Regions from separate parts of the Stenotrophomonas sp. 78350_Sma genome, predicted to be linked through region 1. Evidence: riboswitches for the same ligand, from Rfam matches in the RefSeq annotation. Region 1 holds a riboswitch; the other holds the start of a gene.

Region 1 (7,312 bases):
GGTCTGCCCGCTGCTGCTGCGCACACGCAGGCCACTGATGGCTTCCGGTCCCGGCTGCCGCGATGGGTCGGCCTCCAACACCACGCGGTACTGGCTGGCCTGGGTGAAGATGGTGGAGATCTGACGCTGCCCGTAGGCGTCGTACAGCGCATCGGCCACGGCTTCGACGCTTACGCCCAGACGCGCCGCGGCATCACGGTCGATGTTCACCCGTGCCTGCCGTCCCTGCATCTGCAGATCGCTGGCGACATCACGCAGCGCCGGTTGCTGGCGCAGCGCCTGCAGCAGCTCCGGGGTCCAGCGCTCCAGTGCTTCAAGATCCGGCGTGGTCAGGGTGAACTGGTACTGGGTGCGGCTGATGCGGTCTTCGATGCCCAGCTCCTGCACCGGCTGCAGGTACAGGGTGATGCCGGGAATCTTCGATACGCGCTGCTGCAGCCGTTCCATCACCACGGCGGCGCCATCGCGGTCGCCATGCGGTTTCAGTTCGATCAGCAGGCGTCCGGTATTGAGCGTGGCGTTGTTGCCGTCCACGCCGATGTACGAGGACACGCTGGCCACCGCCGGGTCCGCTTCGATGGTGGCGGCCAGCGCCTGCTGGCGCTCGCGCATGGCCTGGAACGAGATGGCCTGCGGCGCTTCGCTGATGCCCTGCACCAGGCCGGCATCCTGCACCGGGAAGAAGCCCTTGGGCACGGCGAAGTACAGCGCCACGGTGAGTGCCAGCGTGGCAACGGTGGCCAGCAGCATCAGCGGCTGGCGCTGCAGCACCCAGCGCAGTTGTCGGTCGTAGAGGGCGATGATGCGGTCGAACACATCGGGCGCATGCGCGGTCTTCGCGTGCGGCTTCAGGAACCGCGCGCACAGCATCGGCGTCAGCGTCAGCGAGACCAGCAGCGAGATGCCGATGGCTACCGCCAGTGTCACCGCGAATTCATGGAACAGCGCGCCCACCAGGTCGGCCATGAACAGCAGCGGGATCAGCACCGCGATCAGTGAAACGGTCAGCGACACCAGGGTGAAGCCGATCTCGGCCGCCCCCTTCAGCGCGGCTTCGCGCGGGCTTTCACCTTCTTCCAGATGGCGGGCAATGTTCTCCAGCATCACGATGGCGTCGTCCACCACGAAGCCGGTAGCGATGGTCAGCGCCATCAGCGTGAGGTTGTTGAGTGAATAGCCGGCCAGCAGCATCACTGCGAAGGTACCGATCAGCGACAGCGGTACCGCGACGCTGGGAATGAGTGTGGCCGGCAGGTTGCGCAGGAATACCCACGTGACCAACACCACCAGGCCGATGGCCAGCACCAGTTCCTTCTGCACGCCGCGCACCGACGCGCGGATCGATTCGGTGCGGTCGCTCAGCACGTTCATCTGCACGCCGGCCGGCAGCGTGGCCTGCAGCTGTGGCAGCAACGCGCGCACCTGCTCGACCACGGCGATCACGTTTGCACCGGGCTGGCGCTGGATGTTCACCAGCACTGCCGGCATGGTGCCGCTCCAGGCGGCCAACTGGCGGTTCTCGGCGCCATCGGTGATGGTGGCCACGTCGCCCAGCCGCAGCGGCGCACCGTCGCGCCAGGCCAGTACCAGGGCACGGTACTCATCCACGCTGCGCATCTGGTCGTTGGCATCGAGCATCACCGCGCGGATCGGGCCATCGAAACTGCCTTTGGGCAGGTTGACGTTGGCCGCGGCGATGGCGGTGCGGATGTGGTCCATGCCCAGGCCGTTGGCGGCCAGTGCCGCCGGATTGACCTGGATACGCACGGCAGGGCGCTGGCCACCGGCCAGGCTGACCAGGCCGACACCGGGCAGCTGCGCCAGGCGCTGCGCGATGCGCGTATCCACCAGGTCATGCACCTGCGGCAGCGACAGGCCCTGCGAGGTCACCGCCAGGGTCAGGATCGGCGTATCGGCCGGATTGACCTTGCGGTAGACCGGCGGCACGGGCAGGTCGCCGGGCAGGAAGCTACCGGCGGCGTTGATCGCGGCCTGCACGTCCTGTTCGGCTACGCCCAGCGACACCTTCAGTCCGAACTGCAGGGTGATCACCGACGCACCGCCGGAACTGGTCGACGACAACTGCTTCAGGCCGGGAATCTGCCCGAGCTGGCGCTCCAGTGGCGCAGTGATCGTGCGTGTGGTCAGTTCCGGGCTGGCACCGGGGTACAGCGTGGTGATCTGGATGATCGGGTAGTCGACCTGTGGCAGTGCAGCCACCGGCAGCAGGCGATAGGCCAGCACGCCGGACAGCAGCAGCGCCACCATCAGCAGCGTGGTGGCGACAGGCCTGAGGATGAACGGACGCGAGAGGTTCATGCGCCGGCCTTGGTCGCGGCCTCCCCGGCGATGATCTCCACCGCCGTGCCGTCTTCCAGTCCGTCGATGCCTTCGATCACCACCTGGTCACCTGCGGCCAAGCCCGAACGCACGGCCACGCGGCCGTCATCGGCAGGGCCGAGCACTACCACGCGCCGCTGCGCCGTGTTGTCCTTGCCGACGACATGCACGTAGTTGCCCTGGCTGCCGAACTGTACGGCGGCATCGGGAATCAGCAGGGCGGGCTGCTCGCCCAGCTGCAGGCGTACGTTGACGAACTGGTTGGGGAACAGCGCCAGATCGTGGTTGTCGAAGTGCGCACGCAGCTTCAGCGTGCCGGTGGTGGTATCGATGCGGTTGTCGAGGCTGGACAGCGAGCCGCGCGCCAGCTGCCGGCGTTCTTCGCGGTCCCAGGTTTCCACCGCCAGCGACGGTTGCGCCTGCACGGCATCGAGCAGTGCAGGCAGCTCGGGTTCGGGCACGGTGAACAGCACGCTGATCGGCGCAGTCTGCGCCAGCGTCACCAGGCCTTCGGCATCGCTGGCGCGTACCAGGTTGCCCACGTCCAACCGCCGCAGCCCGACGCGGCCACTGACCGGCGCGGTGATGCGGGTGTACTGCAGCTGCAGGCGTGCTTCATCAACAGACGCCTGGTCGCTGAGCCGGCGGCCCTGCAGCTGGCGCACCTTGCTCTGCTGGTCGCTCAGTTCCTGCCCGGACACGTAGTTCTGCTTCTGCAGTTCGCGGTAGCGCTGCAGCTGCCGTTCGGCGTTTTCCAGCTCGGCCAGGTTCTGCTGCTGGGTGCCCTGGGCCTGCGCCAGCTTCACTTCATACGGGCGTGGGTCGATCTGCGCCAGCAGGTCGCCGGCGTTCACCTGCTGCCCTTCCTGGAAGTGCAGGCGCAGCAGTTCGCCATCCACGCGGCTGCGCACCACCACGCTGTGCAGCGGGGTGACCGTACCGACCGCCTTCAGGCGCAGCACCAGCGGCTCGGCACTGGCGCGCGCCACGCGTACCGGCACCGTCTTGCCCGGTGCATCGTCGCGGCTGCCGGCGTCGTTCCGGGGCCACAGCCACCACGCCAGAACGGCGACGAGGGCAAGGGCCAGCACCGCCCACAACGAGCGGGCACGGCGGAAGCGGGAATTTTCGGCGACAGACATGGGGCATCCTGCGCCCTGCGCGCGCAGGGACATGCGGGCCCGTCGGCGCGTTCACGGGCACCACGGGCAGCGGGGAGGGAGTGTCTGGCGGGGCCGCGGGCGCGGCGTGGCTGGATGCCGTCGCGCGTGCGACGGGGTGTCAATGGTAGCGGTTTACGCGAACCGTCGCCGCGTGACCTTGGTCATGCAACGCAATCGGTGGTGCCGGCCGCTGGCCGGCAACCTGCTGGAATCTGCGGGCGTATGCAGTGTTGCCGGCCAGCGGCCGGCACGACCGTCAAACCATCAATGCACTTCGTCGTGATAGACGAACTTCGGCATTTCCCAGCGGTAGTGGATCGCCAGCAGGCGCAGGGCGAAGCCGCCGCCGAGGCAGCACAGGATCGCGGTGGCGTCGGCCACGCCCCAGTGCAGCAGCAACAGGTACGCCGCGCCGGTCAGCAGCGCGATGATCGCGTACAGCTCCTTCTGGAAGATCAGCGGTACTTCGTTGCAGAGGATGTCGCGGAGCACGCCACCGAACGCACCGGTCAGCATGCCGGCAATCAGTACGATGGGCGTGGCATGGCCGGCCTCGCGTGCGATCGAGCAGCCGATCAGGGTGAAGGCGATCAGGCCCAGCCCGTCCAGCACCAGGAAGGTGCGGCGGAAGTGGTGCATCCAGCGCGCCACCCAGGTAGCGATCAGCGCCGCGCACACGGTGAAGCCCAGGTACTCGGGATGCTTCACCCAGCCCAGCGGGTAGTGGCCGAGCAGGATGTCGCGCAGCGAACCACCACCAAGGGCGGTGACGCAGGCGATCATGACCACGCCGAAAAGGTCCATGCGGCGGCGGCCGGCGGACAGCGCGCCGGTCATGGCTTCAGCGGAAATGGCGATCAGGTAGATGATGGACAGCAGCATGGGGCAGGCTCCGGGCGCGGTGGGGCCGGCCATGCGCGACTACCGCCACTGCCTGCGCAATGACGGGATGACGATGACCGGTGCCGCTCCCGCTGTCCTTTTGCCTGAGAGTTCAGCGGCGTGGGCCGCGTGCCCCTTCGGCGGATCGTCCCGGGCATGCCCGGTGACCTCTCTCCAGCTCGGCGAGTCGAATGCATGGTTGGTGGGATTCCAGCCCACCGGCCTGAGCGATCATGGGAGCCTGCGCCTTCGGCGGGCGCCAGCGCGGCGCCTCTCTCCTGCATTCGGCCGCCAGTATATCCGCTGCAGTGCAGCACGGCATAATCCCGGCATGGCCCCGTCCCCCCGCCCGTGGTTCCTGTACCTGCTCGAATGCCGCGATGGCAGCTATTACGCAGGTATCAGCACCGACGTGGACGCACGCTTCGCCGCCCACCAGGCGGGCAAGGGCGCGCGCTACACACGGTCGCGGCCGCCACTGCGCGTGCTGGCCGTGCGCGAATACCCGGACCGTTCCGCCGCCTCGCGCGCCGAATGGCAACTCAAGCAGCAGCCGCGCGAACGCAAGCTGGCGTGGCTGCAGGCCCTGGACGCTGGACTTCTGTAGCCGAGCCCGCGCTCGGCTGCTGTTCCGTCTGCCCGTTGCAGGACCCGGGCATGGGCTCGGCTCTACGGTAGGTCCACGCCATGCCTGAATGCGGCTTGCACGTGCCATGATCGCCACACCCATCGACACATGGATCCGTCCGATGAAGAACCGCGGGATACTGCTGTTGACTGCCTGCGTGGCCCTTCTGGCCTGCACCCAGGCACCGTCGCCACCGCCACTGCAGCATGGGCAGATCGGCACCGCCGCTGAGCTGGCCGCGTACGGCCCGAGCACACCCGAACCGATCCACCTGCGTCGTGACCGGGTCCCTCCCGATCTGGTCGATCTGATCCCGTTCGCGGAAAAGTGGGGGATCGGCGATGACATGCTTCGCAACGAAATGCAGGAGCGTGCCACTGACGCGGAAAAGCAGGCATTGGCGGATGCGCTGGCGGGGCGCCATGCGCGCATCACCGTCTGGTTGGACAGCTTCCCGCAGGGGCAGCCCATGTCTGAAGAAGCCGCTGCGTTCATGTACATGCAGCTGGGCACCGACGAAATGCGCCTGATGCCGTAGATCCACGCCATGCCTGGATGCGGCTTGCACGTGCCATGATCGCCCAGCCCTCAGCGCCGGAGACCCGGATGTCCACGATCGCCCTGCTGTTCGCCCTTTCCGCAGCCACAAGCCCCGCCGCCGACCCGGCCACCATCGCGGCCATCGAAGCCACCTGCCATGACTACGTCGACGGCCAGCTGGAGGCGGACCCACAGCGCGTCGCCCGGTCCCTGCACCCGGACCTGGCCAAGCGCGCGGTCCTCGGTGATACACCCGATGAGCGCCTTGGACTGCGCCGGATGTCCAAGGAAGAACTGGTCTCACTGACGAAGCAGGGCGCGCTGAAGACCCCGAAGGAGCAATGGGACCGCCGCTGCACCGTACTGGATGTGACCGGCAACGCTGCCTCGGTGCGGCTGGAAACACCGTGGTTCGTCGACTACTTCCACATGGGGCGCTTCGAGCAGCGCTGGGTCATCGTCAACGCGTTGTGGTACCCGAAGCCGAAGGCGCAGTGACCGATGCGTGCGGCGGGCCGGGCGTGGATCGCGCTGTTTCTGCTGTTGACCTTCCTGGCCCTGCTGCCGGGCCTGCTGTATCCGCTGGGATTGGTCGCGACCGGGGGCCGGCCGCAACCCGTCGATTCCGCGCGGAGCGGCGGCGCGTGTGGTGCTGCGACCTATGCCCACCACGTACCGATGGATCCATGGCGATTCACGGCGCGCCACGTGGGGGTGAATACGAAGGTGAACGTGCCGGATGTCGAGCTCGAAGCCTCCTGGATCGCACGCGTCCACCTCGGCCACCATCCACGCCACAGCATGCTGCGCTGGCACCTGAGCTCGGCAGCACTGACCATCTGGATCACCCGGCACTGGTCGTCACGGCAGATCGCCGGCACGGCGCGAGCCGAAGGGTACTGCCCGCCCCGACCGTTGCATGGGCGCGGATCAGACTGACCGGGCCTGCTGGGACAGGGTGCTCTGGTGATCCAGCTCCTCCTGCCGGGAGCGCGCATCGGTCTGTCGGTGTGCGTCATTCATCGTCTGCAACTGCGCCAATGACGTGTCCACGGGGGTGGCAAATGCCTGCGCGGCCGGCATCTGTGCCCTGAGATGGGCCGGGTCGGACGGATCGCCCTGCACGACGAAGAGCGTTTCCGCCCTGCCATCCTGCGAAGGCGAGGCGCCCAGCACGACATGGTCGATGCGTGTCAGCCCGGCCTCGCGGGCCAGGCAGGTCGAGCTGGCTGCAAGGCGTTGCGCGTTTTCGCCGAAAGGCTGGGCCCGGCTGTCTTCCAGGCGCCGCACCGCCTCCTCGGCCTGTTGCAGCAGCGGGTCGGAAAGCGCGGCACGCCGTCGCTCCTGTTGTGCGGGTTCGACGTGCAGCAGCTGTTCGGGCATCCCGTTGCGCGGGGCGCGGTTGAGGTCGATGGAGCCGTCGGCATTCTGCTGGCGATGCAGTTCCGCACGCGGCACGGTGGACCACTGGCCATCGATGAAAGCGTGGCCGCGACCGTCCCGGTTCCAGATCACCAGATCATCGCCGGAGGCGTACAGGCCGGCGGTGGCCGGCGAGTTGCCGGCCGCCTGCGGGCGGCCCCAGGCATGTGAGCGCCCGTGCTGCAGGGCATCGAGGTAGGCCGGTGCCTCGGTGTTCTGCAGGAACAGGGTCTTGACCACTTCGTAGCGATGCAGGGCCTCGGGGTGTGCGCGATCGGCAGCCAGCGCCACCGGGCTGGCCAGCGGGTCGGCGGAGACACCGGCGAACACATCGCGC
Region 2 (7,312 bases), 740 kb from region 1:
GAAAGAACGCGGCGCTCCTTCAGCGCCACCTCGAACAGGCGATAGGTCTGCTGCGCAGCCATGGGGGAACCTCATGCAACGACATCGGATCGGCTGGCTGTCGTGCATCCACGCACCGGCTGGCTGGAGTCCCCAGCCTAGTCCGGTCGTTCCTGGCCGCAAGCGTTGGAGACAGCGCGGCCCGCCCTACCCCTGCGCACTGCTCAATGGCCCGTGCAGACTGCCTGCGCCGCGCGCTCGCGCTGGTGCTCCCAGTACCAGAACACGAATCCGGCGCCGAAGAATGCAGCCTGGCCCAGTGCCAGGTGCAGCGGGCTGGCACTGAGCAGCGGCGACACCACGCCAGCCACCACCGTGCTGATCATCAGCTGCACGAAGGCCTGCAGGGACGATGCCAGGCCACGCTGGTGCGGGTACATGTCCAGCACCGCCAGGGCCAGGATCGGGAAGATCAGCGACATGCCCATGCCGCCCAGGAAGATCGGCAGCACCGCCCACGGCAGCACGAACTGCGGCGACAGCGCCACGTAGCCGACATTCAGCAGCGCCGACAGCGCGCACAGGCTGAAACCGATGGCGACCTGGCGTGTGGGCGTGGTGTGCCCGGCCATGCGCCCGGACAGGAACGAGCCGGTGGTCATGCCGCCGATGGTGGGAATGAACAGCCAGGCGAAGCCGCCCTCGCCCAGATGCAGGTGCTGCATCACGAACACCGGTGCCGAGGAGATGTACAGGAAGATGCCGCCGAAACCGATGCTGCCAGCCAGCGCCAGGCGCAGGAAGCGCGGGTTGAAGCCGATGCGCACATAGTCACGCAGCAGCACGCGCGGCGACAGCGGTACCCGTGCCTCGACCGGATGGGTTTCCGGCAGGAAGCGCGCGGTGGCCGCCAGCAGCACCAGCCCGAACACCACCAGGAACCAGAAGATCAGCGGCCAGCCGGCGCCACTGAGCAGGATCCAGCCGCCGATGATCGGTGCGATCGCCGGAGCGATGCCGAACAGCATCGACACCTGGCTCATCAGCCGCTGCGCATCGTGGCCGTGGTACAGGTCGCGGATCACCGCGCGGCCGACAATCATGCCGACACCCGCAGACAGGCCCTGCAGCGCGCGGAACGCCAGCAGCGTGGTCAGGTCGGTGGACAGCGCACAGCCGACCGAGGCGCCGACGAACACCACCAGGCCGCCCAGGATCACCCGCTTGCGGCCCCAGGCATCGGACAGCGGGCCGTGCGCCAGGCTCATCAGACCGTAGAACAGCAGGTACACACTGATGGTCTGCTGCACCGCCACTTCGTCCACCGCCAGGCGCTGGGCCAGCTGCGGGAACGCCGGGAAGATGGTGTCGATCGAGAACGGACCGAACATGGCCAGGCCGGCGAGCAGCAGGGCCATGCGGCGGGTGGAGGGAGCAACAGCGGCGGTCATGGGAAAGGCGTCCGGCAGGGCCATGCGCGGCACGCACGGCGGGCGCCGGTCCCCTGCAGCAGGGACGGCGCCAGATGAATTCGGGTATCCGCCCATCATAGGTGGGGATTGCGCCTGATGCCATGCAGCAGTGCACAAAACGCACGGACGGGCCATCGGCCATTCAGGCGCGGCCTCCAGGACCGAAGGCGGCCGCCGCGCCCGCAACGGGCTATAATCGGCGGGCAACACGGTGGGAGAAGCGGAACACCGCTGCCGAAGGCGCAACGCCCGTAATCGCTCAGGCCCGATACCACCCGTAACACAACTCTGGAGAGACCGGTTCGATCCGGCGCCGAAGGGGCACGAAGCTGCGGTCCGCCGCGCTTTTAAACTCTCAGGCAAAAGGACAGAGGGGCGCCCCGCAGACCGCCGACCGGCGGCTTGTGCCCGTGCGTGTGCCCTTTCCTGACGGATCCTTCGCCATGTCCCAGAACACCCCTTCCCTGCGTGAGCTCGAGCACCACAACGCGTTCGTCGAGCGCCACATCGGCCCCAACGACGCCGAGATCGCGCAGATGCTCGACGTCGTCGGCCACGCGTCGCTGGATGCGATGACCGACGCCATCGTGCCGGCCAAGATCAAGTCGCCGGCACCGCTGGCACTGCCGGAGTCGATGACCGAAGTGCAGGCACTGGCGAAGATCCGTGCGATCGCCGACAAGAACACCGTGCTGCGCAGCTTCATCGGCCAGGGTTACTACGGTACCCACACGCCGAACGTGATCCTGCGCAACATCCTGGAAAACCCGGCGTGGTACACCGCCTACACCCCGTACCAGGCGGAAATCTCGCAGGGCCGCATGGAAGCGCTGATCAACTTCCAGACCCTGTGCGCCGACCTGACCGGCATGGAAATCGCCAACGCCTCGCTGCTGGACGAAGCCACCGCCGCCGCCGAAGCGATGACCCTGGCCAAGCGTTCGGCCAAGTCGAAGTCGGACACCTTCTTCGTGCACGACGCCGTGCACCCGCAGACCCTGGAACTGCTGCGTACCCGCGCCGAGCCCATGGGCATCGTGCTGCGCGTCGGCACCCCGGCCGAAGCGCTGGAAGCAGAAGCCTTCGGCCTGCTGCTGCAGTATCCGGACACCTTCGGCCAGGTCGGCGACTACAAGGCGCTGGTCGATGCCGTGCACGCACGCGGCGGCCTGGTGGCCGTGGCCACCGACCTGCTGGCCCTGACCCTGCTGGCTGCCCCGGGCGAATGGGGCGCGGACATCGTGGTCGGCAACAGCCAGCGTTTCGGCGTGCCGTTCGGCTTCGGTGGCCCGCACGCCGCCTTCATGGCCTGCCGTGACGCCTACAAGCGCTCGATGCCAGGCCGCCTGATCGGCGTTTCGATCGATGCCCAGGGCAACCCGGCCTACCGCCTGACCCTGCAGACCCGCGAACAGCACATCCGCCGCGAGAAGGCCACCTCCAACATCTGTACCGCGCAGGTGCTGCTGGCGGTGATGGCCTCGATGTACGCCGTTTACCACGGCCCGGAAGGCCTGACCCGCATTGCCCGCCGCACCCATCGACTGGCCTCGATCCTGGCCGCAGCGCTGCGCAATGCCGGCGTGCAGGTCGGTGGCGACTTCTTCGACACCCTGCACGTCACCGGCGTGCATGCCGATGAAATCCATGCCAAGGCACGCGCCGCCGGTTACAACCTGCGCGCGATCGACAGCGACTCGGTCGGCATCAGTCTGGACGAGACCACCACCCGCGCCGACATCGTCGCCGTGGCTGCGGTGTTCGGTGCCTCGCTGGACGTCGACGCGCTGGATGCCAGCACCGCCGACGCGCTGCCGGCCGGCCTGCTGCGCCAGTCCGCGTTCCTGACCCACCCGGTGTTCAACACCCACCACAGCGAGCACGAACTGCTGCGTTACCTGCGTTCGCTGGCCGACAAGGACCTGGCGATGGACCGCACGATGATCCCGCTGGGTTCGTGCACCATGAAGCTCAACGCCACCGCCGAGATGATCCCGGTGACCTGGCCGGAGTTCTCGCAGATCCACCCGCTGGTGCCGGCCGACCAGGCGCTGGGCTACAAGGAACTGATCGACACGCTGGAAGCGATGCTGGTCGAATGCACCGGCTACGACGCGGTCAGCCTGCAGCCGAACTCCGGCGCACAGGGCGAGTACGCCGGCCTGCTGGCGATCCGCGCCTACCACCGCTCGCGCGGCGAAGGCCACCGCGACATCTGCCTGATCCCGGATTCGGCGCACGGCACCAACCCGGCCTCGGCGCAGATGTGCGGCATGAAGGTGGTGGTCACCAAGACCGATGCCAACGGCAACGTCGATGTGGAAGACATCCGCCTCAACGCCGAGAAGTACAGCGACCGCCTGGCCGCGATCATGATGACCTACCCGTCCACGCACGGCGTGTTCGAGGAAGAGGTGGTCGAGATCTGCGAGATCATCCACCAGCACGGCGGCCAGGTGTACACCGACGGCGCCAACATGAACGCCCTGGTCGGCGTGGCCAAGCCCGGCAAATGGGGTTCGGACGTTTCGCACCTGAACCTGCACAAGACCTTCTGCATCCCGCACGGCGGCGGCGGCCCGGGCGTCGGCCCGTGCGCGGTCAAGGAGCACCTGGCCCCGTTCCTGCCGGGCAAGCTGGGTGACAACGGCCCGGTCGGCATGGTCAGCGCCGCCAGCTTCGGCAGCGCCTCGATCCTGCCGATCAGCTGGATGTACATCGCGATGATGGGCCGCGAAGGCCTGCGCAAGGCCACCCAGGTCGCGCAGCTCAACGCCAACTACATCGCCAAGCGCCTGGCCCCGCACTTCAAGACCCTGTACACCGGCCGCAACGGCCTGGTGGCACACGAGTGCATCCTCGACGTACGCCCGCTGGAGAAGACCAGCGGCATCGGCGCCGAGGACGTCGCCAAGCGCCTGATCGACTTCGGCTTCCACGCCCCGACCCTGAGCTTCCCGGTGGCCGGCACGCTGATGGTCGAACCGACCGAGAGCGAATCGCTGCACGAGCTGGACCGCTTCATCGACGCGATGATCCAGATCCGCGAGGAGATCACCGCGATCGAAGACGGCCGCCTGGACCGCGAGGACAACCCGCTGAAGAACGCGCCGCACACCGCCACCGCGGTGACCGCCAGCGAGTGGACCCACGCCTACCCGCGCGAACTGGCTGCCTTCCCGCTGGCCAGCCTGAAGCAGAGCAAGTACTGGCCGCCGGTGGCACGCGTCGACAACGTGTACGGCGACAAGAACGTGATGTGTGCCTGCATCCCGGTCGATGCCTACAAGGATGATGAAGTCGAGGCTTGATTCCTCGCGGCATCGGTAAAGAGAACGGCCCGCGCAAGCGGGCCGTTCTCATTGTGCATCACGGGTCCGGCATCTGCCCCAGGCTCAACTGCCACGACACGCCGAAGCGATCCTGCACCCAGCCGTAGCGGTTGCTGAAGTCATAGTCGCCCACCGGCATCAGCCAGTGGCCGCCCTCGCCCAGCACGCGCGCGGCGCGCTCGAACTGCTCGGCGCCGGAGCACTCGACGAACAGCGAGATCGACGGGCTGAAGGTGAAATCGTGCACGTCCAGGCTGTCAAAGCACAGGTAGTGGGTGCCACCGAGCAGGAAGATGGCCTGTCGGACCTGCCCGGGCACGCCGGCACCGGCGCCGTCCGGATGGCGCTGCATTGCCAGCAGGCGGAAATCGGCGAAGGCCTCGGCGTACAGGGCCAGGGCGGCCTCGGCCTGGCCGGTGAACATCAGGAAGGGGCGACTGCGCAGCATGCGGTACTCCCGGTCGACGGGCCGATGACGGGCCCACACGATCAGGATGGCACGGCGGATGTGCAGCCCCCGTGGTAGTGCCGGCCGCTGGCCGGCAGCTTCAGTCACGCCTCGCGCATGCGCCGCGCGATGGCGCTGCCGGCGGCGATCGTGGCGGTCAGCGCCACCATCGACAGGAACTGCAGGCGGGTGTGCGACTCGCTCAGCAGCAGGCCGAAGATCAGCGCCAGGATCGCCAGCGCGCAGCAGGTCAGCCACGGGAAGCCCGCCATGCGGAACGGCAGCCGGGTACCCAGGCGATCCGCGCGGCGGCGCAACACCAGTTGCGAGACCAGCGACAGCGTCCACACCAGCAGGCAGGTGGAACCGACGATGTTCAGCAGCACCGGCAGCACCCGGTCCGGGAACAGCAGTTCCATCACCGTGGCGGCGAAACCGAACAGCACGCTGGCCAGCACGGCAATCACCGGCACCTGGCGCGGATCGGTCCAGCCCAGCACCGCCGGCGCTTCGCGGCGCTGCGCCAGTGAATACATCATGCGCGAGGCGCCGTAGAGGTTGGCATTGAGTGCCGACAGCAGCGCGATCACCGCAATCAGGGTGATGGCGGTGCCGGCGCCAGGAATACGCGCAATGTCCAGCACGGCGGCGAACGGCGACTTCAACGCTTCGCTGGTCCACGGCACGACGGCGATGATCACGCTCAGCGAGCCGATGTAGAACACCAGGATGCGCCACGCCACGGTGCGGATGGCACGGGCGATGCTGCGCTCCGGATCTTCAGTCTCTGCCGCCGCAACGGCGACGATCTCGGTGCCACCGAAGGCAAAAACGACAACCAGCAGTGCAGCGCCAATACCGGCCAGGCCCTTCGGTGCGAAGCCACCATGCTCGGTGAAGTTGCTCAGGCCCGGCGAGGTCACCTGCGGCAGCCAGCCCATCAGCAGCGCCACGCCGATGGCGATGAAGGCCAGGATCGCCGCCACCTTGAGGATGGCGAACCAGAATTCGAACTCGCCGAAGTTCTTCACCCCGAGCAGGTTGATCGCGGTGAAGAACAGCATGAAGGCCAGCGCCGCCATCGGTACAGGTACTGCTGGCCAGACCGTGGCCAGCAGCCCGGCCGCTCCCACCGCCTCGGCGGCGATCACGATCACCAGCTGCACCCACCACAACCAGCCGACGGTGGCACCGGCGGTGGCGCCCATGGCATCGGCGGCATAGACCGAGAACGCGCCACTGGTCGGTTTGGCCGCCGCCATTTCGCCCAGTGCGTTCATCACGATGATCACCAGCGCGCCGGCGACCAGATACGACACCAGCACCGCCGGACCGGCCGCCTGCACACCCACGCCCGAGCCGAGGAACAGGCCGGCGCCGATGGCGCTGCCCAGGCCCATCATGATCAGCTGGCGGGGCTTGAGCGAATGTCCGAGGCGGGACGGCGAAGCGGTCGGAATCGAGTTGGGCATCGGCGGGGCTGGCGGCGGGCTACAGGGGCGACACCTTACCCTGTCCCATGCCCGCGGGGATAGGCACAGCGCAGCAGGCGGCTCAGGCCAGTGCGGGCTCGCCGACGTTGCCGCCGATACGGGCGCGGTAGGCGCGCGGCGAGAAACCGGTTTCAGCCTTGAACTTGCGGGTGAAGGCGCTCTGGTCGCTGAAACCACAGGCCTGGCCGATGCTGGCGATGCTCTCGTCACCGTGCAGCAGGTGCATGGCCATCTGGATCCGCAGCCGGGTCAGCACCTGCTGCGGGGTCATCTGGAACACCTTGCGGAAGCTGCGCTCCAGCTTGGACAGCGAAAAGCCGGTGATGTCCAGCAGGGTCTGCATGCGCACGTTCTCGGCGTAGTGCGCGTTGAGGTGGGCCAGTGCCAGCCGCAGCTGTTCGTACTGGGTACCCAGGCTGTCCTTCTGGCCAAGGTCGCGGGAAATGCCGATCAGCCCCTCGATGGCCCCATCGACCACCAGCGGGCGCTTGCAGGTCAGGCACCAGCCCGGTTCGCGGTTGGCGAACAGGTGCAGCTCCATCAGGTTCTCGATCACCTCACCGGACAGCACGCGGGCGTCCTGATCGA

Evidence for each region. Region 1 has a riboswitch for glycine ahead of ACZK4H_RS19380 (trimeric intracellular cation channel family protein). Riboswitches for the same ligand answer to the same signal wherever they lie in the genome.
Region 2: another riboswitch for glycine. It lies ahead of gcvP (aminomethyl-transferring glycine dehydrogenase); the one in region 1 lies ahead of ACZK4H_RS19380 (trimeric intracellular cation channel family protein).

What each region holds. Positions count from the first base shown of each region.
Region 1 is NZ_CM151182.1:4,205,980-4,213,291, reverse strand. It holds gene ACZK4H_RS19390 (multidrug efflux RND transporter permease subunit) at 1-2,319, opposite strand, end outside; gene ACZK4H_RS19385 (MdtA/MuxA family multidrug efflux RND transporter periplasmic adaptor subunit) at 2,316-3,482, opposite strand; gene ACZK4H_RS19380 (trimeric intracellular cation channel family protein) at 3,768-4,385, opposite strand; glycine riboswitch at 4,470-4,573, opposite strand; glycine riboswitch at 4,587-4,676, opposite strand; gene ACZK4H_RS19375 (GIY-YIG nuclease family protein) at 4,717-4,992, shown strand; gene ACZK4H_RS19370 (hypothetical protein) at 5,135-5,551, shown strand; gene ACZK4H_RS19365 (nuclear transport factor 2 family protein) at 5,620-6,051, shown strand; gene ACZK4H_RS19360 (hypothetical protein) at 6,055-6,492, shown strand; gene ACZK4H_RS19355 (XVIPCD domain-containing protein) at 6,484-7,312, opposite strand, start outside.
Region 2 is NZ_CM151182.1:3,461,587-3,468,898, forward strand. It holds gene ACZK4H_RS16135 (siderophore-interacting protein) at 1-62, opposite strand, end outside; gene ACZK4H_RS16140 (multidrug effflux MFS transporter) at 204-1,430, opposite strand; glycine riboswitch at 1,730-1,832, shown strand; gene gcvP (aminomethyl-transferring glycine dehydrogenase) at 1,895-4,762, shown strand; gene ACZK4H_RS16150 (VOC family protein) at 4,821-5,231, opposite strand; gene ACZK4H_RS16155 (amino acid permease) at 5,336-6,703, opposite strand; gene ACZK4H_RS16160 (helix-turn-helix transcriptional regulator) at 6,786-7,312, opposite strand, start outside.